DNA from 4 places in the Kitasatospora sp. NPDC089913 genome. Region 1 is predicted to be linked to each of the others. Evidence: riboswitches for the same ligand, from Rfam matches in the RefSeq annotation. Region 1 holds a riboswitch; each other region holds the start of a gene.
The links. A riboswitch is a leader RNA that binds a small molecule or an ion and turns the genes downstream of it on or off. The one in region 1 is predicted to bind cyclic di-AMP.
Positions count from the first base shown of each region.

Region 1 (7,302 bases):
AGGAGCCGACCTGCCGGCCGGAGGCGATCAGCGGCAGCACCGCCCACGCGGCCGGGGCGAGCGGGCTGCCGGTCCCGCCGCCCGTCCCGTCGCCCTCGCCGCGGCCGGTCCCGCCGGCGGGACCGGCCGTCCGGTCGGCCCCGCGTCCGCGTCCGCGCCGGGCCGGCTCGCTGAACAGCGGGGCCGACCGGGCCAGGGCGCGCTGCATCACGCCCTCCGACAGGTCGGCCAGCCGGGTCAGCTCGGTACGCCGCTCGCCCCCGTAGACGGTGTGCGAGACGGGCAGCAGCCGCCCCTCGTCGACCAGGTCCAGCACGATGCCGGCCGCCCCGAAGGCGGGCCGGCAGATGTCGGTGACGGCCGTGGTGACGTCCCGGACGGTGACCGCCCGGGACAGTGCCCGGGTGAGAGCCAGCAGCAGTGCCGACCGGGCCCCGGCGGCGGAGGTGCCCTCGGTGGTGCCGGCGGGCTCCTGCCCGGGGCCGGACGGGGAGCCCGGGCCGGACGGCGCCGGGGACCGCCCGCCGGGCGCCCCGTCCCCGGGCGGGCGTTCGCCGGGGGTCCGGCCGTGGTCGAGATCGGCGATCAGGCCGGCGATCCGCACCGGGCGGCGGTGCACGTCCAGCATCACCTCGCCGGTCTCCTCGATCCGGATCACCCCGCCGCCCCGGCGCGGCACCCGGTAGCGGATCCGGTACGGGCCGCCGGTGGCGAGGGCCTCGGCCATGGCGGCCTGGACGTCCGGGAGGTCCTCGGGGTGGACCACGAGGTCCAGGGAGGGGGCGGGGGAGGTGCCGCCGCGCTCCGGCGCCGGCCGGCCGACCAGCCGCAGCGCCTGGGCGTCCCAGTGGGTCTCGCCGGTGACCAGATCCCGTTCGAAGGCCCCGTGCCCGGAGGCCCGGACGGCGAGCGAGAGCATCGAGTGGGCGGTCGCGGCGGCCGGATCGGCGGCGCCCGCGCACGGGCCGGGGCGCACCCCGTGCGCCGCACCCCGGTCCGGGCGCCCTCCGCGTCCCGGCTGCCCTTCGGGTTCCGGGTGCCCTCCGCCTCCCGGCTGCTCGCCGTGCCCCGGGTGCCCTCCGGTCCCGCCCGTTCCGCCGAGCGCCCCGGTGCCCGCCCTGGCGTGCTCCAGCAGGTGGCCGAGCCGGTGCCCGCAGGCGTCCGCGAGGGTCTCCAGCACGTCCAGGTCGCGCCGGGGGACCGTCCCCCGGTGGGCGAGGGCCAGGGCGAGGACGCCCAGCGGCCGGCCGTCGACGATCATCGGCAGGGTGGCGACGGCGACCATCCCGGTGCCCATCCCGGCGTTCCGGTTCGGATAGTCGGCGCTGGTGCGTTCGGGGCTCAGCAGATAGGGACGGCGCAGCCGCAGCGCCATCGCGGCGGGCAGGTCCCCGGCCGGGTCGACCACGCTGTAGCGCTCGTGGGCCCAGTCGGGCAGGCCGTGGGAGGCCGTGAGCCGGAGCATTCCGGTGGAGTCCAGCAGGTAGAGCGCCGAGCCCTCACCGGTGATCCAGCTCGGGCCCTCGGCGAGCACGGTGCCGAGCAGTTCGGCGGCGTCCGCGCAGCCCAGCAATAAGCGGACGCAGCGCATGGCACTGCGCGCGGTGGGGCTGCTGCGCGGGTCCACGGGGATGGCCGGCCTCTCCGGTGCCTTATGGGGCAGTTAATTCTTAATACCTTATTTCTTAATCGGGTGAGGGGAGAGTCGAACGGTGTGCCCCGGGAGCCCGGGGCGCCCGGTGTGCGTGGGGCCCCGCCGGGTCCGGTACCCTTCTCCGTACGACGTGCCGCCCTGGGGGCGGTGGGTCGTAACGGCGCGGGGCTATAGCTCAGACGGTTAGAGCGCTTCCCTGATAAGGAAGAGGCCACAGGTTCAAGTCCTGTTAGCCCCACACCAGTCCGAAGGGCCCGGAGCAGTGCGCTCCGGGCCCTTCGGCGTTCCCGCCCGGACGGCCCCCGGCGCCCACCCCCCGGGACCCCGCCGTCCTCGCCGTCCCCACCGCCCTGTCGCTCCGTGCCCGCTCCGTGCCCGCTCCGGACCCGTCCGGGCTCAGCGGGGCCAGCCGCGCAGTCCGGCGGTCAGTACGGTGATCATCCGCTCCTGGGTCTCCCCGAGGTCCTCGGCGAGCTGGAAGGCGCCGGCCGTCGACAGCGCCGCGAAGCCGTGGGCCAGCGAGCGGAACGTGCGGGCCGCGTGGATCGCCTCGGAACCCTCCAGCCCGTACCCGCGGAGCACCGCGACGATCACCCCGACCAGCCGGGCGGCTGCGTTCGACAGGTCCTCGTCCGGCCGCGGGGCCTGCGGCAGCGCGGCGTACCGGTGCGGGCGCTCGGTGGCGTAGGCGTGGTAGGCCCGCAGGACGGCGGCGACCGCCTCGTCCCCGCTCCGGCCGAGCGCCGCCCCGGCGAGCCGGTCGGCCAGTTCCTCGGTGACCCGGACGGCGACCAGCCGGCGCAGTTCGGCCAGTCCGCCGCTGACGTGCTTGTAGAGCGAGGGGGTGGCGACCTTGGCGCGGGCGGCGACGGCGGCCAGGGTGAGGGCCTCGGGACCCTGCTCGTCGATGAGGGCGAGGGCGTGGTCGACGACCTGCTCGGGGGTGAGTCCGACTCGGGGCATCGGGGGTCTCCTGGTGGGCGCGGCGGGCGTGGTGGGCGTGGTGGATCGGTGGAGGGGGCGGCGCTGGACGGCGGCGGCCGGGCGGAGGGCGCGTGCGGTCCCAGGCGATCGGGCGATCGAGCGATCGAGCGGTCAGGCGAGCTCGGCGAGGAAGCCCAGCAGGGCGTCGGCGGTGGCCTCCGGGTGGTCGGCCATCGGGTAGTGCCCGGCGCCCTCGACCATCACCTTGCGTGCCCCGAGCGCGGCGGCCTGCCGGTCGGCGACCAGCTCCGGGTCGCCGAAGTCGGGGTCCTCGGAACCCATCACCACCAGCGCCGGGCAGCGCACGGCCGAGGTCCAGCCGAGGGGCGAGGAGTCGCCGTGCACATAGCCCCGGGTGGCGGCCCGCCGGCCCGGGGTGCGCAGCGCGGAGACCAGCCCGGCCACGTACTCCTCGTGGTCGGCGGGCTTGGGGCCGGGGAAGGCGGCCCTGCGCAGGTAGAGCCCCCAGAACGCGGGCGAGCGCACCAGCAGCGCGCCCATCGCCCGGACCACCGTCCGCTGCAGGGCGGTGGGCGGCACGTTCTCGACGAAGGCGTCGATCAGGACGATCCCGGCGACCCGCTCCGGGGCGTCCCCGGCGGCTCCGACCACGCTGGCGCCGGTGTAGGAGTTGCCCGCCAGGACGGCCCGGTCGATGCCCAGGTGGTCCAGCAGGGCGAGCACGTCGCCGGCGATCGCGGCGGGGGAGTAGTCGTCCCAGTGGATCGAGGAGTCACCGAAGCCGCGCAGGTCCATGGTGATCACCCGGCGGCCGGCGGCGGTCAGCAGCGGGCGCAGGTGCCGGTACGCGGCCCGGCTGTCGAGCATCCCGGGGAGCAGGACGACGGGGGTGCCGTCGCCGCGCCCGGTGTCGTCGAAGGCGATCCGGCCACCGGGGAGGTCGAGGTAGCGGGTGGCGGGGGCGATGGTGCCGTTCATGGGAGCCTCCTCGGGCGGTCGTCGGCGAGTGCCGATAGCCATAAAGCTAAGGCTAATAGCCTTAGCCGTCAAGCCCTCCCGAGCGGCGGTCCGCGCCCGGGCCGGTCAGACTCCCTCCACCTTGAACGGGTCGTGCTCGGTCAGCAGCTTGTCCAGCCGGGCCTGGTCGACCCTGGTGACGAGATCGGTGGTCTCCTGCCGGTCCCGGACCACCTTGGCCAGGGTGAACGCCGAGGTGACCGTCCAGAGCAGGCCGACGGCGAGGAAGGCCCTGGTCCACGGCTCGACCGGCAGGTAGGCGATCCCGGCGCCGAGGGCGGTGCCGGAGAGGGCGAAGGACAGGACGGCCTGGATGTAGTAGGCGGCCGTGGTGCGTGACTGCATCGGTGCGCTCATGGCGCCCAGAATGGCCGCGCGGCTCCGGCCGCACATGAGTAGTCGTACTCAGATGGGAGCCCGTTCGTTGACGTCCTCTCACGTTCGGTAGTGTCAGGTGTCATCAAACGTCACAAATCGCCCATCGGACCGCGCAGCGTCCGATCCGTGTCCGGTCGTCATCAACGGATGGCTTGGAATCGGGGGGCTCTCGGATTAACGTTTGATAACGCAGCGCGGACCGCAACGCCGTACCCAGACGGCACCGTGCGCCGTCGCCTAATCCCGCCGGCCGGCCTCCGGGCAGGCCATGGGAGCCGGGGAACCATGTTCCTTGGGGTGAATCGGCAGGGTCGGGGCATCGCCCGGACCCAGCCGTAGGAGACCTTCCTGCTCCGAACCCGTCAGCTAACCCGGTAGGCGCGAAGGAAGGAAAGGAGCGCGCCTCCGTGGCGTCGACGCACACCCAGGCACACCCGTCCGGGTCCTCCACCGGCACCCAGCTGCTCGACCACCCCGGCCCGTTCGCCGGCCACGGTCCCTTCGGCGGCCCCGCCGACGAGAGCGCCCCGCCGGCCGCCGACACCAGCCGGCACCGGATGCCCCGTCAGACCCGCGGCACCGCGCCGCTGCTCGGCGTCACCGCCGTCGCCGCCACCCTGGGCGCGACCGGCTTCGCCTCCGCCACCCCGGCCGCCGCGCCCGCCGTGGAGACCCCCGACGAGACCCCGGTCGCGCTGTCCGCCGACCCCGGCCTCGCGCTCGCCGCCCGGATCCAGCAGCAGGCCGACAGCCAGCGCACCGCCGCCGAGGAGACCGCCAGGGTCCAGGCCGCCCAGGAGGCCGAGGCCAAGCGCGCCGCCCAGGTCGCCCAGCAGGAGCAGGCCCGGCGCACCGCCGAGGAGGCCGAGAAGGCCAAGCTCGCCGCCATCAAGCTGCCGGTCCGCGACTACCGGCTCTCCGCCCACTACGGCCAGAGCGCGCGCTACTGGGCGCACCTGCACACCGGCCTCGACTTCGCCGCCGACCAGGGCGAACCCGTCTACGCGGTCGGCCAGGGCACCATCACCTCGGCCGGCTGGGCCGGCGCCTACGGCTACCGGATCGTCGAGACCCTGCCCGACGGCACCGAGATCTGGTACTGCCACCTCTCCTCGATCATCAAGGGCTCCGGCAAGGTCCTCCCCGGCCAGCAGATCGGCAAGGTCGGCGCCACCGGCAACGTCACCGGCGCCCACCTGCACGTCGAGGTCCGCCCCGGCGGCGGAGCCCCGGTCGACCCGGAGACCTGGTTCGAGCAGCGCGGCGTCACCCCCTGACGCCGTCTTCCTGACCCGGCTCCCCCGAGCACGACGAGGGGCCCCGGCCGCACGGCGGCTCCAGGGGCCCCTCGCCGTGTTCCGCGCCTACTCCGGCGCCCGCTCGTCGCCGTCCGTGTCCGCGTCCGGGGCCGCGTACCCGTCGCCGTCCGTGTCCGCGTACCCGTCCGCCGGTTCGTCGCCGTCCGTCTCCGTGAACCCGTCGCCGTCCGCCCGCTCCTCCGCCCAGGCCGCGTCCAGCCCGGCCAGATAGGCGTCGATCTCCGCTGGCCCCGGCTCCGGCGCCAGCTCCGGGAACTCCGCCACCAGCAGCTCCGGCAGCCCCGGCACCGTCCAGGTCCCGGCCAGCTCCAGCGCCGCCAGCGCCGCGGCCTCCTCGAACGCCCCGAAGTCCCCGGCCAGCTCCTCCGGCATCGGCCGGCCCAGCGCCGTCAGCTCGGCCAGGTTCCGGTAGCTGCGCCGCATCAGCCCCTGCTCCAGCAGCCGCCGCGCGCCGTCCGTGGCCATCCCGACCGCCAGCGTCCGGCCGCCGGCCTCCCAGCCCCCGTCGTCCACCGGGTCCAGCACGCCGTCCGCCTCCAGCGCCGCGAACGACGCCAGCCGCTCCTCCTCCGGCAGCCCCCGGAACCCCTCCAGCCAGGCCCGCACCGCCTCCCCGTCGGCGGTGTCCACCCCGGCCGCGCGCAGCAGCAGCGTGTACAGCCGGGGCCAGGTCACCAGGTCGGCCCGGCGCAGCAGTCCGGCCGCCACCTCGCCCTGCCACTCGGCCTCCGCGTGCAGCCGCTCCTGCCGCTTGGCGTTCAGCCGCTTCGCCGCCCGCCGGTGGTCGATCAGCAGCCGCACCGCCGCGCCGTACGCCAGCGGGTCCTGCCCCGGCTCCGGCTGGACGTACAGGTACAGGCGCTCGTACAACAGGTGCTCCACCGCGGCGGAGGTGAGTTCGGGCCAGCCGTCGTGCATCCTGCCCTCGCCCAGCTCCAGCAGCGCCAGCACCGCCCGCAGCGGGCTCTCGGCGACCGGCTCGCGGCCCTCCGCCTCCGCCCAGGCGAGCAGCTCGGCGGCCTTGGTGCGCGGGGCGAGCCGCAGGTCTTCGTCTTCCATAACCACGAACCGTAACCGCTGGTCGCGGGTAGGGTCGGGAGCCATGGTCCCCGTTCGACTCACCGGTGCCCGGCTTGCCGTGCGCGAGTTCCACCACACCCCCGAGGACGTGGCCGCGCTGCACGCCGTGTTCGGCGACCCGGAGGCCACCCGCTACCTCCCGTTCGCCCCGCGCGACCTCGAGACCTGTGCCGACCAGGTCGCCCAGTTCGTCGAGGAGGCCGAGAAGGAGCACCGGGAGGTCTACCGGCTCGCCGTCACCCGCCTTTCCGACGCCGACGACCCGGCCCGCGCCGTCCCGATCGGCAACGCCGCGCTCGGTCTCGTCCCGTTCGGCGCCGCCACCATCGGCTACGCGCTGCGCCGCGACGTCTGGGGTTCCGGCTACGCGGGCGAGCTGGTCGCCCTGCTGCGCGACTTCGCCTTCGGCCCGCTCGGCGTGCACCGGCTGGAGGCCCGGGTGGACGTCGACAACGCCGCCTCGATCCGGGTGCTGGAGCGGGCCGGCTTCCGGCTGGAGGGGCGGGTCCGGCACGACTACCGGGGCCCGGACGGCTGGCGGGACGCCCGGCAGTACGCCCTGCTCGCCGACGACCCGCCGGCCGGGAGCGCCGGGCAGGGGGGATAACCCCACCCCCGGTTCGCCGGGGAGCCGGATGTCCGGCGGGCGCGGGTTTTGACAGGCTTCAGAGGTCGGCGGGAGACGCCCGACGAGCCCGAACCGCGACCGACCCGAGGGACCGTGACCCGGCCATGAGCACCCACACCATGCAGCGCAGCGAGTACGACGCGTACGACGGCGACGCCGGGCACGGCGGCGCTCACCGCACCGAGGAGCCGCCGTACGCCTGGCGGGCCCCGTTCAGCTCCTACTTCTACCGGGAGGTCGGCTACACGCTGACCGGTCTGCCGGTGGCGATCGTCGGCTTC
Region 1 covers NZ_JBIVGI010000031.1:80,345-87,646, forward strand. The annotation lists gene ACIPYS_RS33725 (SpoIIE family protein phosphatase) at 1-1,627, opposite strand, end outside; tRNA gene ACIPYS_RS33730 (tRNA-Ile) at 1,819-1,892, shown strand; gene ACIPYS_RS33735 (TetR/AcrR family transcriptional regulator) at 2,051-2,617, opposite strand; gene ACIPYS_RS33740 (alpha/beta fold hydrolase) at 2,750-3,577, opposite strand; gene ACIPYS_RS33745 (YiaA/YiaB family inner membrane protein) at 3,683-3,973, opposite strand; cyclic di-AMP (ydaO/yuaA leader) riboswitch at 4,219-4,389, shown strand; gene ACIPYS_RS33750 (M23 family metallopeptidase) at 4,402-5,271, shown strand; gene ACIPYS_RS33755 (hypothetical protein) at 5,359-6,372, opposite strand; gene ACIPYS_RS33760 (GNAT family N-acetyltransferase) at 6,416-7,000, shown strand; gene ACIPYS_RS33765 (sensor domain-containing protein) at 7,126-7,302, shown strand, end outside.

Region 2 (7,302 bases), on a different contig from region 1:
GTGGATCCGTAGACGTAGGGCGAGCCGATCATCCGCACCGCGGCGGCCAGCGCGGCGCCGCCGCGTTCGGAGGCGGGCGGGGTGGTGCCGAGGTCGAGCCGGTCGGTGCCGCGGGTGGCGCGCTGCTCGGCCTCGCGGGCGTCCTGGGCGGCGAGCCGGGCGCGTTCGGTGGCGCCGAGGCTGTTGAGCAGCCGCTGCGCCCTGGCGAGCCGCTGCTGGATCTGCTGCTTGCCGTCGGCCAGCGCCTTGCGGGTCTGTTCCAGCTCGGCGAGCTTCGCCGAGGCCTCGGCCCGGCGCTGGTCGAGCACCCGCTGACGGCCCAGCACCTCGTGCAGGGTCTCGTTCTGCCGCTCGGCGGCCTGGTCGAGGGTGCGGGCCCGGGAGAGGTAGCCCTCCGGGTCGGTGGAGAGCATCAGCTGGACGGTCTGCGCCATGCCGCCGCCCCGGTACTCCGCGCCGGCCACGGTGGCGAGGTCGCCGCGCAGCTGGTTGAGCTCGTCCTGGGAGACGGCGATCTGCTGCTGGAGCGTGCCGGTCTCGTGCTGGAGCCGCTGCTGGGCCTCCTGGGCGGCGTTGAAGCGCTCCGAGGCCTGCTCGGCCTCGTCGTAGAGCTGCTCGACCTGGGCCTTGACGTCCTTGCGGTTCGCCGGGGCGTCGGGCGCGCCGGGAGCCGCCTGCGCGGTGCCGCCGGTCGCCACGCCCAGCGCGGTGGTGGCCGCCGCGGTGAGCACCAGCGCCCGGGCGAGCGTGTGAGCACCTGACAGCGGGGAACGGCGGTGCGCGGTCATTCGACGTCGGCTCCGATCCTGGGCCCGGACCCGCCGCCGCACCGGACCGGTCGGCTGTCGAAGCGGGCATCCGGTGGCAGACGTTAGCGAGTCAGGGCAACCGTTTCCAAACCCCTCCGAACCCGAATATTCGGTCACCGATCGGACATCAGACCGGTTCGCCCACCGGGCCTTCCGGCGACCGGGCGACGACCGGGGGCAAAGCCGCAGGCCCGGCCTCCCCTCGGGGAGACCGGGCCTGCCGGGATTCTGCCGACCCGGGGGTCAGAGGCGCACGATGGTGTTGACCGGCATGTTGGACGCCGACTCGTAGCGGACCGACGCGCCCGGCTTCGGGGCGTGGATGACCTGGCCGCCGCCGACGTAGATGCCGACGTGGTGGCGGTCGCCGTAGAAGATCACCAGATCGCCGGGCTGGGCCTGGGAGATGTCCGAGCCGATCCGGGTCCCGGCGTTGGCCTGCTCCTGCGAGGTGCGCGGCAGCGACACACCCGCCTGGGCGTACGCCCAGCCGGTGAGGCCGGAGCAGTCGAAGGAGTTCGGGCCGGTGGCGCCGTAGACGTACGGGGCGCCGAGCTTGCTCTCGGCGGCGGCGATCGCGGCGGCGGCGCGCGAGCCGTTGGCGGCCGGCGCGGCCGGCTTGGCGGGCGCCGAGGCGGCGGGAGCCGGGGAGCTCAGGTCGCTGCGGCTGGTGTCGCGGGTGGCGCGCTCGGCGTCCGCCTTGGCCTTGGCGACCTTGGCGGCCTCGGCCTTGGCGGCGTCCGCCTTGGCCTTGGCCTCGGCGGCGGCCTTCTCCTCGGCCGCGCGCAGGGCCTGGCGCTCCTGCTCGGTGAGCGTGTTGAGCAGCTGCTGGGCCTTCGCCAGCTTGCCCTGGACCTCGTCCTTGGAGGTCTTCAGCTGCTGGGTGGTGGACTCCAGCTCACCGAGCTTGGTCTGGGTCTCGGTGCGGTCCTGGTCGAGCCTGCGCTGCTGCTCCTGGAGCTCCTTCAGCGCGCCGGACTGGGTGGAGCCGGCCTGGTTGAGGGCGTCGGCCTGGCTGAGGAAGTTGTCCGGGCTGGCGGACAGCATCAGCTGGACGGTCTGCGATATGCCGCCGGTGCGGTACTGCTCGCCGGCGATCTCGGAGAGGCCGCCCTGGGCCTCCGTCACCACGGCCTGCTGGCGGGCCACCTTGTCCTGCAGCTCGGCGACCTGCTTCTGCAGCTCCTGCTGCTTGGCCTGGGCGCCGTTGTACTTCTCGGTCGCGACCTCGGCCTGCTCGTTGAGCTGGTCGACCTGCTCCTTGACCTGGTCCTTGGTCGGCGCGGGGTCGGCGTGGGCGCCGGACTGCGCGGAGAGGGCGACGGCAGCGGCGGCGAGACCGGTCATGATCGAGACCCGGGTGCGGCCGGCGGGCTTGGGACGACGATGGGACGCCACGAAGGCGGACTCCTTCTTCCTCATCCGCCTACCGGGTGAGCTGACGGGTTCGGGCGGAAGCGTGCCCTACGACGCCTCACCGTCCGCGCGAGCGGCCGACCTGGCGCCGATTCACCCCGGAGGAACGTGGTTCCCCGGCTCCGCTCCACAGCGGACCCCCGACTGCTGGGTCTGGTTCGGGCGGGCACCTGCGGCCCCGCCCGGCTGCTTCGCGAACTCGGCGGCGAACCCCACCGCCACCCAGGCTGGGTGATCGACTGTGCGAGGTTCGAAGCACGACCCTAGTAACAGATCCGTGATCCGTTCAAATCCTTGTCAGAAAAAAGCCAGAAGAATACCCAAGTTCCTTTGTGAATATGACCGAGTGTGATCACATCCCCACATCAGGCTGATCATTTCCACCTGGACGGCCTAATGCCCGACCCAAACCCCAACGCCACCCCCGGTCGGGGGTGGCGCTGATCACAGGGGCCGGAAACCGCCCCCGGGGGTGTCGTGGCGGAGCGTCAGACCCGGCGGATCGCGTTGATCGGCATGGCGTCGGCCTTCATCACCTTCACCACGTCACCGGTGTGCGGCGCGTGCACCACCATGCCGTTGCCGATGTACATACCGACGTGGCTGCGGTCGGCGCGGTAGATGATCAGGTCGCCCGGCTGCGCCTCGGCGAGGGACGGCACCCGGCTGCCGTAGTTGGCCTGCGCCTGCGAGGTGCGCGGCAGCGAGACGCCGGCCTTGGCGTAGGACCAGACCATCAGGCCGGAGCAGTCGAAGGTGTTCGGGCCGACGTCGCCCCAGCCGTACGGGGAACCCTGCTTGCTCATCGCGTTGGCGACGGCCGACCCCGCCATGCCACTGGCCTGGGGCAGGCTGGCCGGGTCGGTGCGCTCGCTGCCGCGCGAGGCGCGGTCGGACTGCTGCTGCGCCGCCTTGACGGCCGCGCGGTCGGCGGCGCTGAGCGAGTTCAGCAGCTCCTGCGCCTCGCGGAGCTTCTTGCCGACCTCGGTCTTGGACTGGTTCAGGTCCTTGGTGGTGCTGTCCAGCGAGGCCAGCACGGCGGCGGCCTCGGCCTTCTGCTGGTCGAGCCGGCGCTGCTGGTCCTGCAGCCCCTTGAGCGCCTCGGCCTGGCTGGAGCTGGCCTGCTGCACGCTGGAGGCCTTGTCCAGGTACCCGGACGGGTCGGAGGACAGCATCAGCTGGACGGACGGGTCGATGCCGCCGGTGCGGTACTGCTCGCCCGCCACCGCGGCCAGCCCCGACTGAAGCTGGGTCATCTGCTCCTGGCCGCGCGCGACCTGGTCCTGGAGCTGGTCCGCCTGCTTGCGCAGCTGGTCGGCCCGCTCCTTGGCGCCGTTGTACCGCTCGGTGGCCTGCTCGGCCTCCTCGTTCAGCTGGTCGATCTGCGCCTTGACGTCGTCCTTCTTCGGCGACGGGCTCGGCGCTGCGTGGGCGGCGACCTGGGCGGAGAGAGCGACCGCGGTCGCAGCGGCCGCGGTGAGCACGGAGACCCGCGCGCGGCTCGGCTGCTTGGGACGGCGGTGGGAGGCCAAGAGGACCGGCTCCTTCTTCCAATGGCCTCACCCGTTGGGGTGAGAATCCGGAAAATAGGTTTGACGCCAGACCCTAGTGAAGATCCACGTTTCGCGCCACTCCCACGATTGCGTGAACCTGCCGCCCGCACCCGGACTTCACGAAACCCGCACAAGACCGCAATCCCGGCGCTGACCAGCCGTCATTGCCGTCGGCCCGCGCCGCGCGGGACCTACGGACGGGCCAGCCGGTTCAGCAGCAGCACCGAGGCGACGGGGCGCGCGCCGGCCTTCCGCACGCCGTCCGCGACCTCCTTGTCCGCCGACACCACCACCACCGGGCGGCCCTGCGGCTCCGCCCGGACCAGCCGGCGGATCAGCTCGTCCGCCGTCTCGCCGGTCCGGCTGAACCGCACCCGCACCCCGCGCGGCGGCGCCATGATCACCGGCACGTCGAGGTCCTGGCCGTCGAACACGCAGGTGACCTCCGCCTGGGTGCGCTGCGCCAGCATCGCCAGTCCGCCCAGCAGCCGGATCCGCTGCTGCTCCAGCGGCAGCGTCGGATAGCCCGTCTTGGTGACGTTGTAGCCGTCCACCACCAGATGGACCTGCGGGATCGCCAGCAGCTGGTCCAGCAGCGCCGGGTCGTCCTCGGCCAGCCCGCGCCGCGCCACGTCGTGCGGCGAGGCCGAACCCGGCACCACCGCCTCCACCAGGTCCGCCGGGCGGATCTGGGAGACCGGCAGCGCCAGCTCCCGCTGGAGGCCCTGGGCCGACTGGAGCACGGTGTCCAGCAGCAGCCGCAGCCGCATGTCCTCGACGCCGCGCCCCTCCCGGGCAGAGCGCCGGCCCTGCTCGGCGGAGTTCTCCAGCTCCGTGACCCGGTGCCGCAGCCGCCGCGCCTCGGTCTCCGCCGCGCCGCGCTCGGCCGCCGCCTGCGTCCTGACCGCCTCCAGCTCGGCGGCGACCTTCCGGGTCTCCGCCTGGGCCCGCCGGGTGTCGCTCTCCAGCGAACGCAGCCGCCGGCGCAGCGACTCGGCCTCCTTGCGGACGTCCTCCGACTCGGCCCGCTGCCGCTCCAGGTCGGACCGCGCCGCGGCCCGCAGCTCGGCCAGCTCCGCCTGCAGCTTCTCGACCAGCCGGGTCGCCTCGGCGACCGCGCCCTCGGTGCCGGCCCGCTCGGCCTCGTCGCCGGCCTCCGCGACCAGCCGGCTCCACCCGGCGGAGCGCACCAGGTAGGCGGCCGCCGCCACGTCCATCGGGTCGGCGGCGCCCGGCACGGTGCCCGCCTCCAGGGCCCGGACCAGGTCCGGCTGACCCAGCCGCAGCCGCTCCGCTATCCGCACCCGGAAGGCCGGCTCCGCCTCCAGCGCCGCGGCCAGCGCGGTCGCCGCGTACTTGGCCCGGCGGGCGGGGGTGAACTTGGCGTACTGGCGCAGCGACTGGGGCAGTTCGCCGAGCGGCAGACCGCCGAGCGCGTCGGAGGCCAGACCGACCACCCGCCGGCGCACCCCCTCCGGGAGCGGCCGGTCCAGCGTCTCGGCGACCGGCCCCGACACCTCCGGCCCGTCCGGTCCCGCCGACGGGTCCGGGCCGCCCGCTCCGCCGTCCGCTGCCGCCGGCTCCTCACCGGCGCCGGACTCCTCGCCCGCGGGCGCCTCCGCCGGGGCCCCGGCGCCGGAGGGGGCGGCCACTGCCGCGTCCGGCGCCTGCGCGTCCACAGCGGGCTGCCGCCCCTGCGGCCCGGCGGGCTCCTTCGCTGCGTCCACCACGTCCTCGGCTCCGATCCTGGTCCAGCGGGGTACGGCCGCAGGCCGCCACCCCCGTCACACTCCGCGCGTTCTCTCTGTATTGTCCCGTGCGGCGGGCGGCCACGCCGCTCACCGCCCACCGCACGGACCGGGCGGTCAGCCCTGCCCGGGAGCGCCGTCCGCGCCGTCCGCGCCGGGACGGGCCACCAGCTCGACCTGGTCCACGGCGTTGCACCAGCGGCAGCGCACCGACTCCACGGTCTCGCTGAGCACCTGGGTCTCCTCGACCTTGGACTCGCCGGCCAGGTCGAAGTGCAGGAACTCGGTCACCCGGGCGGTCCGGGTCACGTCGAAGCGGGTCAGGTTTCCGCAGAGCGTGCAGCGCCAGCGCGTCTCGGCGGTCAGAGCGGGGACGGTCATCGGGGGTCCTCTCGGGTGGTCCCGGAACGGGCTCAGGCGCTCCCCCCGGAGCCCCGGCGTCGGCGGCGGGAGGCGGGAATGCCCGCCCCAAGCCTATTGCCTGGGGCAACCTTCCCGGCCACCGGCCGAGCACTCCCGGGCGGTAGCCCACCTGCCGTAACCACGCGGTGCCCGCCCGGAACCGGGGGGATGCTGGAGCCCATGGCGATCCCGGTCCCCCACCCCGGCGCGCACCGCGGCCGACCGGCCGCCGCCGCTCCGGCCGTCTGCTACGCGCTGATCGCGCTGAACACCGCGGTCTTCCTGCTCGGACCGGCCGCGGGGCTCAACCCCCTCTACGGCCGGGACCAGGTCCGGGTCTGCGCCGAGCAGCGCTACGAGCAGCGCTGGGGGGCCGTCCCCGCCGAGCTCCTGACCGGTCACCCGCTGACCGCGGACCAACTTGCCGAGGCCCCCGAGCCGGTGCCCGGCTGCCCGGCCTCGGCGACCCCCGGCAAGCACCCGGCGCTGTCCGTGCTCAGCGCGCTCTTCCTGCACGCCGGCTGGCTGCACCTGCTCGGCAACCTGCTCTTCCTCCACGTCTTCGGCCCCACCGTGGAGCGACGGCTCGGCCGCCCCCGGTTCCTCCTCTTCTATCTGGCGGCCGGCGCGCTGACCACCTACGGCTTCGCCCTGGCCGAGGCGCACTCGGCGGACTCGACCCGGGTGCTGATCGGCGCCTCGGGGGCGATCTCCGCCGTGCTCGGCTCCTACCTGCGCTTCCACCCGCACGCCCGGGTCACCACGCTCGTCCCGCTGCTGCTCTTCCTGCCGCTGCGGTTCCCGGCCTGGCTGGTCCTGGGCCTCTGGTTCGCGCTCCAGTGGTGGTCGGTGCACTCCGCCGGACCGGGGGTGGCGTACCTGGTGCACGTGATCGGCTTCGTGGCGGGCTTCCTCTACGCCTGCACCCTGGCCGAGCGCCGCACCCGCCCCCGCCGGACCCTCCGCCGCCCCACCCGCCCGGGCCGCACCCGCCCCCGCGACGCCGTGACCGACGCCCGCTACCCTGGCGGCACCTCACAAAGGAGTACGCCACCGTGATCACCGCCATCGTCCTGATCAAGACCAGCGTCGACCGCATCCCGGAGATCGCCGAGGCGATCGCCGCCATCGAGGGCGTCAGCGAGGTCTACTCGGTGACCGGCGGCTACGACCTGGTCGCGATGGTGCGGGTGCGCCGGCACGACGACCTCGCCGAGGTGATCCCCGGCCGGCTGAACAAGGTCCCGGGCGTGGCGCACACCGAGACCCAGATCGCCTTCCGCACCTACTCCCAGCACGACCTGGAGGCCGCGTTCGCGATCGGCCTGGAGGAGTAGCGGCCGACCGCGGGCCCGCCGGGCCGAGGGTCCCCGA
Region 2 covers NZ_JBIVGI010000001.1:455,156-462,457, reverse strand. The annotation lists gene ACIPYS_RS02070 (C40 family peptidase) at 1-788, opposite strand, end outside; gene ACIPYS_RS02065 (NlpC/P60 family protein) at 1,053-2,207, opposite strand; cyclic di-AMP (ydaO/yuaA leader) riboswitch at 2,218-2,370, opposite strand; gene ACIPYS_RS02060 (C40 family peptidase) at 2,714-3,757, opposite strand; gene ACIPYS_RS02055 (NYN domain-containing protein) at 3,970-5,508, opposite strand; gene ACIPYS_RS02050 (hypothetical protein) at 5,644-5,907, opposite strand; gene ACIPYS_RS02045 (rhomboid family intramembrane serine protease) at 6,109-6,987, shown strand; gene ACIPYS_RS02040 (Lrp/AsnC ligand binding domain-containing protein) at 6,984-7,265, shown strand.
Region 2: linked by a shared signal. The riboswitch ahead of ACIPYS_RS02065 (NlpC/P60 family protein) and the one ahead of ACIPYS_RS33750 (M23 family metallopeptidase) in region 1 are both predicted to bind cyclic di-AMP.

Region 3 (7,302 bases), on a different contig from region 1:
GACGAAGGCGACCGCCTCCGGAGTGAGCACCTCCTCGGCCCGGTGGACGCGCGGACCCGCGACCGTGACGACCGGAGCGGTGGGGGAAGCTCCGGGTCCCTGATCTGCAGCCATGAGCAGGACACTCCTAAGTGGAGGGCTTGATTCTGTAAGGTGGAGACTAGTTTCCGCGATACAGAATTTCAACGGTTTGTTGAGATGATCGCTGGGACTGTACTCCTCCTCCGACCGCGAAGGGAACGCCGGTGGCCCCTACCTCCGAGAGCAGTGAGAGCACCGAAGACACCGAAGGCGGCGAGAGCACCGCGAGCGGCGGGGGCGGCGGGGGCGGCGCCCCGAAAGCGGCCGCCCCGACGGGACAGGAGCGCACCGGCGGCGGAGTGCAGTCCGTCGAACGGGCCTTCCAGCTGCTGGAGGCGCTCGCCGACTCCGGTGGCGTGGCGACGCTCAGCGAGCTCTCCACCTCCTCCGGGCTGCCGATGCCGACCATCCATCGCCTGGTTCGTACCCTCGTGCAGCAGGGCTATGTCCGCCAGGACACCGCGCGCCGCTACACCCTCGGCCCGCGGCTGATCCGGCTCGGCGAGACCGCCGGACGGCTGCTCGGCAGCTGGGCCCGCCCCTACCTGGCCGAACTCATGGAGGCCACCGGCGAGACCGCCAACCTGGCGGTCCTGGAGGGCGGCGAGGTGGTCTACGTCGGGCAGGTGCAGTCGCGGCGCTCGATGCGGATGTTCACCGAGGTCGGCCGCCGGGTGCAGCCGCACTGCACCGGCGTCGGCAAGGCGCTGTTGGCGCAGCTGCCCGACGAGGAGGCGCGCGCCGTCCTCGGCCCCAACCCGCTGCCCGCGCACACCCCGCACACCGTCACCGACCCGCAGGAGCTGATGGCGCAGCTCGCCGAGGCGCGCGAGCGCGGCTACGTGGTCGACGACCAGGAGCAGGAGATCGGCGTGCGCTGCATCGCCCTGGCCGTCCCCGGCGCGCCGACCCCGACGGCGCTGTCCGTCTCCGGCCCGGAGGCCCGGATCAGGGCGCTGGAGGAGCAGGCCGGCGCGGCGTCGCTGGTGCCGGTGATGCACGGGATCGCGGCCCGGCTGGGCCAGGTGCTGGCTCCCTGACGAGCCCGGTGCCGACTCCCCGACGGTCCGTCGGCACGGCGACACGCCCGGACGTTCACCCGTTCGAGGGCCCCTTCGAGCCGTCCGGGAGCGGGTCGTCCGGCCCCGGCGGACCGGTCGGCGACGCTGGTCCGGACGCGGCCCGCGACGGCGCGGGCCGGCCGGACACGAAGGGCAGGGTGAGCGGCGATGACCCGCAGCGGTTCCGTTCGAAGGCTTCTCGGCAGGTCGTTGGCGACGGGGTGCACGGTGGCGGTGCTGGCCGCCGGACAGGCCGGGGCGGTCTGTCCGCCGGACGACAAGGCGCCCGCGCCCGGGGCGAGCGCCCCGGCGCCGGGGGCCGGTGACCCCGGCGCCGCGGAGCCGGGCGCCAACGCCGACCCGGCCGCGGCCAGGCACTCGGACTCCGACCTCTACGTCGTCCGGATCGACCCGGACCCGGCCGCGCCCGGCGGCACCACCACCCTGCACGCCTTCGTCGGCAACCTCGGCCCGGACCGGACCGCCTCGCCGTTCACCGTGGTGGTCACCCTGCCCGAGGGGGTCACGGCCGAGGGGCCGTTCTTCCCGGAGAACTGCTCCGAGTTCCAGAACGGCCACCGGGTGCGCTGCACCTTCCCGGCCGGACTGCCGAAGTTCCGCAGCGCGACGGCGCTGATCCCGCTCCGGCTGAAGCCCGACGTCCCGCTCGGCACGCTGAAGGGCGGCTACGTCGCGGTGCGCGGCGACGACGACCGGAACGAGGCGAACAACCGGCAGCCGTTCGAGATCGAGGTCGTCGAGACCACCGCTCCGAGGCCGATCGCCTGACCGTCGGCCCCGGAGCGGTGGCCGTTGTTACCGGTACACCCGGACGTAGTCCGCCGCGAAGGTGATCGGCGTGGTGCCCGAGGGCGCGGGGTGGTAGTTCCCCGCGCTCAGGGACAGGTTGAGGATCGGGTACGCCGTCCAGCCGGCGCCGACGCCCTTGCCGTCGGAGAACACCTTGGTGCCGTTGACGTACCAGTCGACCGAGGCGGCGCCGTAGTGGGTGCCGATGGTGACCCAGCCGTCCTTGGCGATCGCCTTGGCGTCGGTGTAGTACAGGTGGCCCGGGTTGATGTGGTTGGTCAGCTCCAGCAGGTTCGGGTTGTCGCTGTGGTACTCGAAGGAGTCGATCTCCCCGTGGGTGCCGCTGGTGCTGTTCCACGTCCACAGCGCCGGCCAGGCGCCGGTGCCGGCCGGGAGCTTGACCCGGGTCTCGATGTAGTCCCCGGTCTTCACCTTGAAGCCCTCGCTGGAGTACTCCGTGGTGAGCAGCCCGGTGTCCCAGGCCTGCTTGCCGTTCTCCAGCGTGTGGCTGCCCGGCCTGGCGGTGAAGGTGGCGACGCCGCCGGAGACGGCGACGTTGTTCTTGTTCAGCCAGTCGAGCTTGTTGTCGTTCGGGTTGTGGTCGCCGTAGTGGTAGGAGCTGCTCCGGTCGGCGGTCCAGCGGGAGCCGAGGGCGAGGCTGTCGAAGTCGTCGGACCAGGTCAGCTTCTTGCCCGCGACCGGGGCGCCCGTGCCGGGGGTGGTGGGCGTCGGGGTCGGGGTCGGGGTCGGCGTCGGGGTGGGGGTCGGGGTGGGGGTCGGCGTCGGGGTGGCGGCCGAGACGACGAGCTGGCGGGAGGGCAGGTTGTGCCAGGCACCGGTGCTGTCCTGCCAGAAGCCGAACTGGGTGTAGGTGCCGGCCGCCAGCGTCCGGGTACCGGTGGTGATCGACAGACCGGCGGGGCAGACCTGGACGTTGCTCCGGTTGCCGGGGAAGTCGAGGTTGCGCCCGGCCGCGTCGCGCACGCCGACGCCGACGGTCTTCGCGGTGAAGCAGGACGAGGAGTGCAGCGTGAGCGAGGCGGCCGTCGCCTTGCCGGCGACCATCGTGGCCGGGGCCAGCTTGTCCTGGGTGACGGTCGGCAGGGCGGCGGCCTGGGCGCCGGTCACGGCGGGGAGGCCGAGCAGTCCGGCACCGGTGACGGCGAGCGCCCCGGTGGCGGCGAGGGCCGCGGTGCGGCCCCGGCGGGAGGGACGGGCGTGGCGGGCGGCCGGACGTCGGGCGAGGAGGCCCGGGTTCCGGGCAGGCCGAGGGGGCTGCGGGGAGGCAGTGGGCATGGCAGTGGTCCTCTGCGACGCCTACGAGGTGAGCTGTCGGGTTCGGGCGCTGAGGTTGCCCGGCCGTCCGGAGAGCGGCTTCACCCCTAGCCTCGACGCACACGCACGATCCGCGCGCGGCCGGGCACTGACCTGGGTCCCCCGCTCCCGTCCGCTGTGGTGCTCGACTGCCGGCCGGCGGGTGGACGGGACTCGGCGTCCCGACGGCGGGGCTCCGCTGCGGCGGAAGCTCCTGCAGGCTAGGCAGGCCGTCCGCGCACGGACAACATTCCGGGGGTGGTTGTCGCGCAGCTCACACCGCAGCGCCGGGCCCCCGGACGGTGGTTCCGGGTGGCCGTGGTGGCGGGTCCGACGGGGAAAGTGCGCCACGGAGGCGGGGTGGTCGGATAGGTTGGAGATCCATCCGCGTCCGGAACCGTCCGGGGCGCAGCGAGCACCACGACAGCACGTCCAGAGACGAGGAGACCCGCCCCACCATGACCGCGTCCCTGCCCGCCTTCGCCGGCCGTACCTTCCTGTTCCGGGTCGACAACGGCGCGGCCTTCCGCAACGCCTACTCGGCCGACGGCAAGCGGCTGCGCTGGGAGGGCCTCGGCGAATCGGCGGGCCAGTGGGAGGACGTCTCCCTGCACGTCGCCGAGGTCGGCCCGCAGGTCTACTTCGTCAGCTGGACCGAGGTGAGCGGCATCACCGTGAGCCACGTGATGGATCTGGCCCGGATGACGGTCCGCGCGTTCTGGACGTACGAGGGCGAGGGCGGCCGGGTCGGCGAGCTGCACACCGGCACCCTGGAGCAGGTGGTCTGAGCGCCTGCGCCCGCGCGGACACCCGGCCGTGCCGGTCGGGCCGACGGCCCCGCCGCCGCGCCGGTCAGGCCGACGGGCTCGCGGCCGGGACGGTCAGGCGCTGGGAGATCCACTCCAGTGAGGACGGGAGCAGCTTGCTCCAGGTCTCGAAGTTGTGGCCGCCGGTCTCCAGCATGCTGTAGGAGACCTTCATCGGGCTGCGGGTGGCGGCCACGAACGCCTCGGTCTCGCGCCGGTAGTTGCCGTCGCCCTCCCGGGTGCCGGCCAGCAGCACGGAGATCGCGGGCTGCGGCAGGTTCTTGAGACGCCACATCAGGTCGGCCTCGTTGCGGCGCTGTTCGCTGCCGTTGTAGAGGTCGCCGGTGCTCGGGTCGTCGGCCGCCTGGTAGTAGCCGGAGAGCGAGACGGCGGTCGGGTAGACGTCGGGGTGGCGCATCGCCAGCTTGAGCGCGCAGTAGCCGCCGGTGGAGTTGCCCATGAACGCCCAGGCCCTCGGATCGGCGGAGACCCGGTAGGTGGCCTGGATCGCCGAGGGCACGTCCTTGGCGAAGTAGGCGTCGGTCTGCGCGCCGTTGGGGACGTCCTCGCACTCGGTGTCCTGCGGCAGCGCGGGCGAGGGGCGCACCAGCACCAGCACGGTCGGCTGCATCCGCCCCTCCTGCAGCAGCTTCAGCGCCGCGCCCGGGTAGTTGAGGCGGGTGACGAGGTTCTTGGCGATGCCGGGGAAGCCGGTGCTGACCACCAGGACCGGGAACTGCTTCTGCTCGTACTCGGGCTGGAAGTACTGCGGCGGCAGGTAGACGTAGCCCTCGGTGGAGAGCCGGGTGGTGGCGCCGTCGATGCGGACCTCGCGGATCTCGCCGGACTTGTCGCGGTCGCGGCCGAGCGCCCCGCCGCCCTGCACCTCGGCGTGGCCGATGGTCTCGACGCGCAGCCGGCCGGAGGCGTCCACCTTGTTGTGGATGACGACCGGCCCGCTGTCCCCGGTGCCCAGCAGGTCGTCCCAGCTGCTGTAGAACGCGAAGTAGTTGTTGGCGACCAGGCCGAGCGCGGCGAGCACCGCCAGCTGGGTGGCGAGCAGGGCGCCGATCCGGCCGAGCACGGCCTTCCAGCTCTTCTTCGACAGTCTCGGCCACAGCCAGACCGTCCCGACCATCGCCGCGACGGCGACCAGAACGGTCAGTGCCAGCACCTTGTGGCTCGTCAGACCCATGTCGTGTTCGCTCCCACGCCTCGTACTCCCCCGCCCCCGGGGGAAGGACACCCGGGAGGGCCGCCCCGGTTCCCCCGTCCGCAGCGGGGCACCGTCGCCGAGGCGCGGCCACCCAGCCTAGCCGCTCGGCAGCCGCCGCCACCCCCGCCGACCAGCGGTGACGCCATCGGCCTTGAGGAGGAGAAGCAGGCCGCGGGGGTGTGCTTCCGGCCCCTGCCGCGACCGCCGCGACGGGGGGTGACGGAGGCCACCTCAGTTGACGCGGGTCCACAGGTCGAGGCCCGCGGTGAGTTCGCGCATGCAGCGGGCACCGAGCTCGCGCGGCGAACCGGGGCCGGTGGCCGGGGCGCCGGAGCGCGCCCACTGCTCCAGTGCGACCCGGATCGCGGCGGTGGCGGCGGCTGCGGCGAGCCGGATCTCCAGCACGTCGGTACCGGGCGGGCAGCGGTCGGCGATCGCGGCCCGCAGCCGCTCCTCGGAGTCGGCGTGCACCCGCTGCCAGACCGTGGCCAGCCGGGGGTCGCGCAGCAGGTCGCGGGTCCAGCGCAGCGCCTCGACGGCGGGCGCGTCGGACGGGCTCAGGGACTCCGCCGCCGAACGCTCCAGCGCCTCGCGGACCGGCAGGTCGGAGGCGCTCTCCGTGAACAGCCGCACCCAGCGTTCGCCGCCGGCCGCGAGCAGCGGGGCGACGGCGTCCTCCTTCTCCGAGAAGTAGCGGTAGAAGGTGCGCAGCGAGATGCCGGAGGCGGTGGCGATCTCCTCGGCGGTGGTCGCCTCGGCCCCGCGGGCGGCGAACAGCTCGGCCGCGGCCTGGGCGATCTCCAGCCGGGTGCTCTCGCGGCGGCGCTGGTTCAGGGTCGGACGTCCGGTCACGGGCACAGCGTACGCGGACGAAGGGATCGGTGACATCCCACGTCGATTCGGCATGTCGAGACTTTTTGGCACGACATGCCATTTAGGCGTACCGTGTCGGCGAGGTCGAGAGACCACGAACGGAACGGAGAACCACCATGGAGCGCTTCGACGGACGGAACGTCCTGATCACCGGCGGCGGCTCGGGCATCGGCCGGGCCACCGTGCACCGGATCCTCGCCGAGGGCGGCCGGGTCGTCGCCGTCGACGTCGACGAGGACGGCCTGAAGTCCACCCTGGACCGCGCCACTGCCGACGGCACGGCCGACCGCCTCAGCACGGCGGTGCTGGACGTGTCGGACGAGGCCGCCGTACGGACCGTCGTGGCCGGGGCGGTCGCCGCGCTCGGCGGCCTGGACGTGCTGGTCAACGCGGCCGGCATCCTGCGCTCCGCCCACACCCACGAGACCGGTCTGGACCTCTGGAACAGGATCGTGGCGGTCAACCTGACCGGCACCTTCCTGATGACCCGGGAGGCGCTGCCCGCGCTGCTCGCGGGCGGCAAGGGCGTGGTGGTGAACTTCAGCTCCACCTCCGCCGCCTTCGCCCACCCCTACATGGCCGCCTACGCCGCGACCAAGGGCGGCATCCAGTCGTTCACCCACGCGATCGCCGCCGAGTACGCGAAGCAGGGGCTGCGCGCGGTGTGCGTCGCGCCGGGCAGCATCGACAGCGGCATGACCAACAACCCGGGCCTGCCGGCGGACGCGGACCTCGGCCTGCTCGCCAAGCTCTCGCCCGCGCTCGGGCAGGGCTTCGCCGGGCCGGAGACCGTCGCCGGTGTGATCGCCATGCTCGCCTCGGACGACGGCGCGTTCGTCACCGGGACCGAGCTGCGGATCGACGGCGGCACCCACATGTGACGCCGTCGGGCTCCGGGCGTTCGCGGTGGGGTGGCAGGGGTCAGCCCCGCCACCCCGCCGCGAACGCCCGGGCCGGGTTGGCGGTGAGGATGCCGTGCGGGACCTCGGGGCCGAACGCCCGGGCCAGCCGGGGCGCCAGGGCGGTGAGCAGGTGCGTCGGCCCGGGGGAGGAACGGGCGGTACGGGTGGTGGTGTCGCCGCCGAGCAGCACCTGGTCGCCGTACCCGGCCTCGACCAGGGCCGCCACCGTGTCGAACAGG
Region 3 covers NZ_JBIVGI010000024.1:128,959-136,260, reverse strand. The annotation lists gene aceB (malate synthase A) at 1-114, opposite strand, end outside; gene ACIPYS_RS30075 (IclR family transcriptional regulator) at 381-1,121, shown strand; gene ACIPYS_RS30070 (hypothetical protein) at 1,311-1,931, shown strand; gene ACIPYS_RS30065 (family 16 glycosylhydrolase) at 1,959-3,248, opposite strand; cyclic di-AMP (ydaO/yuaA leader) riboswitch at 3,252-3,420, opposite strand; gene ACIPYS_RS30060 (phenolic acid decarboxylase) at 3,725-4,054, shown strand; gene ACIPYS_RS30055 (esterase family protein) at 4,119-5,267, opposite strand; gene ACIPYS_RS30050 (TetR family transcriptional regulator) at 5,520-6,140, opposite strand; gene ACIPYS_RS30045 (SDR family NAD(P)-dependent oxidoreductase) at 6,278-7,042, shown strand; gene ACIPYS_RS30040 (phosphotriesterase) at 7,083-7,302, opposite strand, start outside.
Region 3: linked by a shared signal. The riboswitch ahead of ACIPYS_RS30065 (family 16 glycosylhydrolase) and the one ahead of ACIPYS_RS33750 (M23 family metallopeptidase) in region 1 are both predicted to bind cyclic di-AMP.

Region 4 (7,302 bases), on a different contig from region 1:
CGCCGCCTCGATCTCCGTCCCGGACGTCGTGCTCCCCTACGAGCAGGTGCTGGAGCTGCTGCCCCAACTGCTCGCCACCGCACGGGCGATCTCCGCCGACTGCGGCCAGCCCCCGCGCCACTGACCACCCCGTACCTGCCGCACCCCGCACCCCGCCGCACCCCCGACCACCCCGCACCCCGCACCCCGCACCCCGCACCACCAAGCCCGAAGGCCCGAAAGCCCCGAAGCACGCACCACAGCACCACAGCACCACCCACCCCACCGAGGAAGCGAGCACGCATGAGCGTCCAGAACGACAAGACCGAGATCCGTACCGACGGCGCCCCCGCCCCGGCCTGGATGTTCTCCCAGGGCGTCCGCAAGGGCCCGATCCTCCAGGTGTCCGGCCAGGGCCCGCAGGACCCCGCCACCGGCGAGTACCTCCACCACGGCGACGTGAAGGCACAGACCCGCCGCACCCTGGAGAACGTCAAGGCGATCGTCGAGGCGGGCGGCGCGACCGTCGAGGACGTGGTGATGTTCCGCGTGTACCTCACCAAGCGCGCCGACTTCCCGCTGATGAACGAGGTCTACGCCGAGTTCATCGAGGAGAACATCCCGCCGGGCGGCGTGAAGCCCTGCCGGACCACGATCTTCTGCGAGCTCCCGCAGGAGCCGATGCTGGTCGAGATCGACGCCCAGGCGGTCGTCGCCTGACCCGCGCGCACCGCCCGCACCGCAAGGGCCCCGGCCCCGGCACACAAGCCGGGTCGGGGCCCTTCGCGCATGGCCGGTTCCGCCCCACCCCGACGACACCTTGCCCTCTCCCCCTCCAATGATTAGGTTAGGCTCACCTAACTACAAGGTCAGCTCGTCCGCCGGAGGTCCCGATCCCATGAGTCCGCACCCGCAGCACGATGCCGAGATTCCCGAGCCCACCGCCGCCGAACGCATCGGCAGCCTGCTGACCGCCACCTCCTCGGTGGTCATCCGCGCCGGCGGCGAGCAGCACGAACTCTCCACCCCCGTCTCGGTGCACGGCTCCCGGCTGCGGCTGCGCGCGCCGCTCGACTCCCCGGTGACCTCCGCCGCCGCCCGCGAGCAGGACGGCCTCGCCGTCGTGCTCGACCTCACCGACATCGCCCCGGTGGCCGTGCGCGACCGGGTGCGCGGGCGGCTCACCCTGGCCGGCCGGCTCCACCTCGCCCACCTCGCCGACGACGGCCTCAGCGTGCACCTGCGCCTGGACGTCGCGCACGCCGTGCTCTCGACCCCGTACGGCACCACCGCGATCACCGGCGCCGACCTCGCGGCGGCCGCCCCCGACCCGCTGGCCCGCTACGAGGCCGGACTGCTCACCCACCTGGCCGACGACCACCCCGACGCGCTCGCCGTGCTCACCCGGCTGCTCGACCCGGCGCTGCTCGCCGACCGCCCCGAGGTCCGCCCGCTCGCGCTCGACCGGTACGGCCTGGTGCTCCGCCTGGACCACCCGCACGGCCACCGTGACGTCCGCCTGGTCTTCATCGAACCGGCCCGCGACGCGGACGAGTTCGGCCACCGGGTGCACCAACTGCTGTCCGCCGCCGAGCAGGAGCCGGCCACCCACCGGTCCTGAACCCGGCGGATGCACGAACCAGCCCGCCCGCCAGCGAAACTGACCCCATATCGGTTATCACCGCCCCGCTCCTCCCCACCCTCGAACCCCGCCACAACGACGGCCGGCCCGGCCCACGAGAGAGTTCTCGTGAGCCGGGCCGGCCGGCAGGACGGGCGTGTCCCGCGCCCGTCAATCCACTCGGGTGCGGCGTCCACCCGGTCCAGCGGTCACCCGACATGACCATTCCGGGAGGTCGTTTCGCCCCGCACCCGGCGGTGGCAGATGATCCGACCGAAGGTCAGATCGCGACGCCGTGCGCCCGCAGGTAGGCGATCGGGTCGATGTCCGAGCCGTACTCCGAACCGGTGCGGATCTCGAAGTGCAGGTGCGGGCCGGTCACGTTGCCGGTCGCACCGGAGAGGCCGATCTGCTGGCCGGCGGTGACGGTCTGACCGATCGAGACGCCGATCGAGGACAGGTGCGCGTACTCGGCGTACTTGCCGTCGGCGAGCTTGATCTCGACCTCGTTGCCGTAGGCGCCGCCGTTGCCGGCCTTCACCACGGTGCCGGCCGCGACGGCGCGCAGCGGGGTGCCGGTGGCAGCGACGAAGTCGGCGCCGGTGTGGTGGCCGGAGGCCCACATCGAGCCGGCCACACCGTAGGCGGTGCCGAGCTTCGGGTTGGCCAGCGGGGCGAAGAAGCCGGAGGTGGCGGCGGCCGGGGCCGGAGCGGCCGGCTTCGCGACCGGGGCGACGACGGCCTGAACGGCCGGCTTGGCGGCGGGCTTGGCGGCCGGAGCGGCCGGCTTCTCGGCCGGAGCGGTCGGCTTGGCCGGCTTCGCCGAGTCCTGCGAGGCCTGCGCCTTGGCGGCGGGGGCGGCCGGCTTGGCGGCCTCGGCCGGAGCGGCCGGCTTGGCGGCCTCGGCGGCCTTGGCGCCGAGCGCGAGCTGCTGACCCGGGAAGATGAGGTTCGGGTTGGCACCGATGACCGAGCGGTTGTGCTCGAACAGCGCCTTCCAGCCACCCTCGACGTTCTTCGCGTCGGCGATCTTCGACAGGGTGTCCCCACCGACGACCTTGTAGTCGGCCGGAGCGGCCTCGGCGGCGGGAGCGGCCGGGGCAGCCGGGGCGTTCTCGGCAGCGGCCGGGGCGGCGTCGACGCTGGCGGCGCCGGTCCAGGTGCTGCTCTGGTGCGTGTGCCCGGCGGCCGGGGCCTCGTGGGCCTGGGCGGTGACGGTGGTCACCAGCGGGAGGGCGAACGCGGCGCCGGTGACGGCGGTGGCGATGCCGATGCGGACGGCGCGGGGCATGGCGATACGACGAGCCTGTGCGGGCATGGAAGCTGTCCTCTCCGACGCCTGCGAGGTGAGCTGTCGGGTTCGGGCTGGAGTTGCCCGGCCGCAGAGAAATGCGGCTTCACCCCAAGCCGGACCGTCAATTCGGGTCCGGCGACTTACCTGTGGGTCCCCCGCTCCTGCCGTACAGAGTTCGTTGCGAACCACCGGGCAGCGGCAGGACTAGGCGTTCCACCCGGTGGCCACCCGGGCTGACGCCGGGCGGTCGCTGAACTAAAACCCATCCGTTCGGGTGAAGCAATGTCGATCTCCGGAACCCGGGACCAAAGTCCGGAACACCGTGACGCTCCGCATGAAAGGCATGCACAGTAAGCGCACAATCCATTCACCGAGTGCACGTGATCCGCCACCCTGCGCCGATGTCGTCATCAGTGCGCACACGATCACTCACGGAACGGACATCTCCGACACACCCCCGGTGACCCTTGTCACGTCGGCCCCACGAGCCCCACCATGGGCCGTGACCACCACCGATGCCGGCACCCTGCGGTTGGGCACCGCACAGGGACGCTGGGTACTTCTGGCGACCGTGCTCGGCTCCAGCATGGCGATGCTCGACGGAACCGTCGTGAACGTCGCACTGCCCCGGATCGGCACCGATCTCGACGCCCGGCTCGACGCCCTGCAATGGACGCTGAACGCCTATCTGCTCACCCTGGCGGGCCTGATCCTGCTCGGTGGCGCGCTCGGCGACCGGTACGGGCGGCGCCGGATCTTCCTGCTGGGCGTCGTCTGGTTCGCCGTCGCCTCGGCCGCCTGCGCCGCCGCGCCGACCATCGAGGTGCTGATCGCGGCCCGTGCCGTGCAGGGCATCGGCGGGGCGCTGCTCACCCCCGGCTCGCTGGCGATGCTCCAGGCGGTGTTCCGTCCGGACGACCGCTCGGCGGCGGTCGGCCTCTGGTCCGGCCTCGGCGGGGTGTCGGCGGCGGTGGGCCCGTTCCTCGGCGGCTGGCTGGTGGACGGCCCGGGCTGGCGCTGGATCTTCCTGCTGAACCTGCCGCTGGCCGCGACGGTGATCGCGGTCGCGGCCCGGCACGTCCCGGAGAGCCGGGACGAGAGCTCGACCGGGCGCTTCGACGTGCTCGGCGCGGTCCTGGCCGCCCTCGCGCTCGGCTCGATCACCTATGCGCTGACCGCCGCCGGGAGCGGTCTCTCCGCCACCGTCTGGGTCACCGGCACGGCCGGGCTCCTGCTCGGCGCCGCCTTCGTCCTGGTCGAGCGCCGCACCCCGGAGCCGATGCTGCCGCTGGGACTGTTCTCCTCACGGCTGTTCACCGCCGTCAACCTGGTCACCCTCGCCGTGTACGCGGCGTTCAGCGGAGTCTTCTTCCTGCTGGTCGTGCAGCTGCAGATCGTCTCCGGCTTCTCCCCGCTGGTCTCCGGACTCGCCCTGGTGCCGATCACCGTGATCATGCTGGCGCTCTCCGCCCGGGCGGGGCGGCTGGGCAAGCGGATCGGCCCGCGGCTGCCGCTCACCGTCGGCCCGCTGCTGTGCGCGGCGGGCGTGCTGCTGATGCTGCGGATCGGGCCCGACGCCTCCTACTGGACGGACGTACTGCCCGCCGTCGCGGTGATGGGGAGCGGGATGGTGCTGCTGGTGGCACCGCTGACCGCGACCGTGCTGGCGGCGGTCGAGGTGCGGCACGCGGGCATCGCGAGCGGGGTCAACAACGCCGCGGCCCGGGCGGCCGGTCTGCTGGCGGTCGCCGCGCTGCCCTCGCTCGCGGGTCTGAGCGGCGACGCCTACCAGGTGCCCTCGGCGGTCGACTCCGCCTTCCGCACCGCGATGCTGATCTGCGCCGGGCTGCTCGTGGCGGGCGGACTCACGGCTCTGGCCACCGTCCACGGCAACGTCCTGGCCCCGGAGGACCACCACCCGGTGGCCGAACCGGACTGCCGCTACGCCTGCGGCACCAACGCCCCGCCGCTCGACCCCGGCCACTCGGCCCCGGAACAGGGCTGAGCCCCGTCGGCGGAAGCCCGGACCCCCGAACAGGGCTGGACCCCGCCGGCGGAAGCCCGGACCCCCGAACACGCCGAGGGCCCCGCCGCCCGAACGGCGACGGGGCCCGGTGACCGGGGTGGACAACCGTCAGAGGATGTCGCCCGGCGCGTACTTGGCGGCCTCCGGGTACGCGGCCGCGACGGCCTCGACCTGGCGGACGACCTCGGCGACCTGGGCACCGGCCGCACCGGTGAAGGACAGCCGGTCGGCCAGCAGCGCGTCCAGCCCGGCCCGGTCCAGCGGGATCCGGTCGTCGTTCGCCAGCCGGTCCAGCAGCTCGTTCTCCCGGGCGCCGGCGCGCATCGCGAGCGCGGAGGCGACGGCGTGCTCCTTGATCACCTCGTGCCCGGTCTCCCGGCCGACGCCCGCGCGCACCGCGCCCATCAGCACCTTGGTGGTGGCCAGGAACGGCAGGTAGCGGTCCAGCTCCGCCTCGACCACGGCGGGGAAGGCGCCGAACTCGTCGAGGACGGTCAGGAAGGTCTCCAGCAGGCCGTCGAACGCGAAGAAGGCGTCCGGCAGCGCGACCCGGCGGACCACCGAGCAGGAGACGTCACCCTCGTTCCACTGGTCGCCGGCCAGCTCGCCGGTCATCGACGCGTAGCCGCGCAGGATCACGGCGAGGCCGTTGACGCGCTCGCAGGAGCGGGTGTTCATCTTGTGCGGCATCGCGGAGGAGCCGACCTGGCCCTCCTTGAAGCCCTCGGTCACGAGCTCGTGACCGGCCATCAGACGGATGGTCTTGGCCAGGCTGGACGGCGCGGCGGCCAGCTGGACGAGGGCGGTCAGCACCTCGAAGTCCAGCGAGCGCGGGTAGACCTGGCCGACACTGACCAGCACGTTGTCGAAGCCCAGGTGGCCGGCGACCCGGCGCTCCAGCTCGGCGAGCTTCTCGGTGTCGCCGCCGAGCAGGTCCAGCATGTCCTGGGCGGTGCCGACCGGGCCCTTGATCCCGCGCAGCGGGTAGCGGGCGATCAGCTCCTCCAGCCTGCGGAAGGCGACCAGCAGCTCGTCCGCGATCGACGCGAAGCGCTTGCCGAGGGTGGTGGCCTGCGCGGCCACGTTGTGCGAGCGGCCGGCCATGACCAGCTCGGCGTGCTCGGCGGAGAGCCGGCCCAGGCGGACCAGCACGGCGACCGTGCGGTCGCGCACGTGCTCGAGGGACTGCCGGATCTGCAGCTGCTCGACGTTCTCGGTCAGGTCCCGGGAGGTCATGCCCTTGTGGATCTGCTCGTGGCCGGCGAGGTCGCTGAACTCCTCGATCCGGGCCTTCACATCGTGCCGGGTGACCCGCTCACGGGCGGCGATGGACGCGAGGTCGACCTGGTCGATCACCCGCTCGTAGTCGGCGACGGCGGTGGCGGGCACCTCGACGCCGAGGTCCTGCTGGGCCTTCAGGACGGCGAGCCACAGGTGGCGCTCGAGGACCACCTTGTGCTCGGGGGACCACAGCTGGGCCAGGGTCGCCGAGGCGTACCGGGAGGCCAGGACATTGGGGATCTGGGGCTTCGCGCTCACGCTTCGCAAGCCTAACAGCCGAGGTCAGCCGGACCCGCGCCGGACCGGCCCACCGCGACCGGCGGGCGACCGGCGGGCGATCGGCCCCGCCCCGGGGAGCGGCTGCGGCGACCCGCCGACCGGCTGCCGGTGCCGGTGCCGGTGCCGGCTACCGGTGTCCTCCTGCCGGTGTCCTACTGCCGTCCGCTGAGGACCGGCAGCACCTGGAGGCAGATCGAGTGCAGCGCGCTCCGCTGCTCGTCGCTGAGGGTCTCGAAGGACTGGTGGGTCCGGCTCATCTCGCCGCGGACGAGTGCCAGGATCTCCCGGCCCTGCTCGCTGATGACCACGATCTTGACCCGCCGGTCCCCCGCCGAGGCCTCCCGGCGGGCCAGGCCCAGGGCCTCGAGGCGGTCGACGATCCCGGTCACGTTGGAGGCGTCGCAGCCGAGCCGCCCGGCCAGCGCGCGCATCGGCACCGGCTCCTGGACGGCACCGAGCGCCTTGGCCTGCGAGGAGGAGAGACCGTGCCTGGCGGCGGCGGCCGCGAAGTCCTGGAAGTACGCGGCACCGACGGCGGCCAGCGCCTCCATCAGCTCGGCGTTGGTCGGTACGGTCGTGGTCGCTGTCGAACCCATGAGGTCAGCCTACGACCGAGTGCTTCATTATCTCAAGCTTTGATCACGGCAAAGATCCGGCAGTCAACCGCAGCACCGGTCCCGAAGCCCGGCCCTGGCCCGCCCCGAACCCCGGCTCGAGCCCGTGCCTCAGAGCACCAGCTGGTCGAACAGCCGGCGCAGCTCGGTCTCCGGGTCCGAGGTCAGCCCCGTGTGCACCGGCCCCGGCTGCACCACCGCGCTGCGC
Region 4 covers NZ_JBIVGI010000009.1:213,624-220,925, forward strand. The annotation lists gene ACIPYS_RS16990 (IclR family transcriptional regulator) at 1-124, shown strand, start outside; gene ACIPYS_RS16995 (RidA family protein) at 283-699, shown strand; gene ACIPYS_RS17000 (DUF2470 domain-containing protein) at 878-1,600, shown strand; gene ACIPYS_RS17005 (peptidoglycan DD-metalloendopeptidase family protein) at 1,881-2,918, opposite strand; cyclic di-AMP (ydaO/yuaA leader) riboswitch at 2,922-3,085, opposite strand; gene ACIPYS_RS17010 (MFS transporter) at 3,397-4,899, shown strand; gene purB (adenylosuccinate lyase) at 5,029-6,468, opposite strand; gene ACIPYS_RS17020 (MarR family winged helix-turn-helix transcriptional regulator) at 6,633-7,076, opposite strand; gene ACIPYS_RS17025 (DUF3037 domain-containing protein) at 7,206-7,302, opposite strand, start outside.
Region 4: linked by a shared signal. The riboswitch ahead of ACIPYS_RS17005 (peptidoglycan DD-metalloendopeptidase family protein) and the one ahead of ACIPYS_RS33750 (M23 family metallopeptidase) in region 1 are both predicted to bind cyclic di-AMP.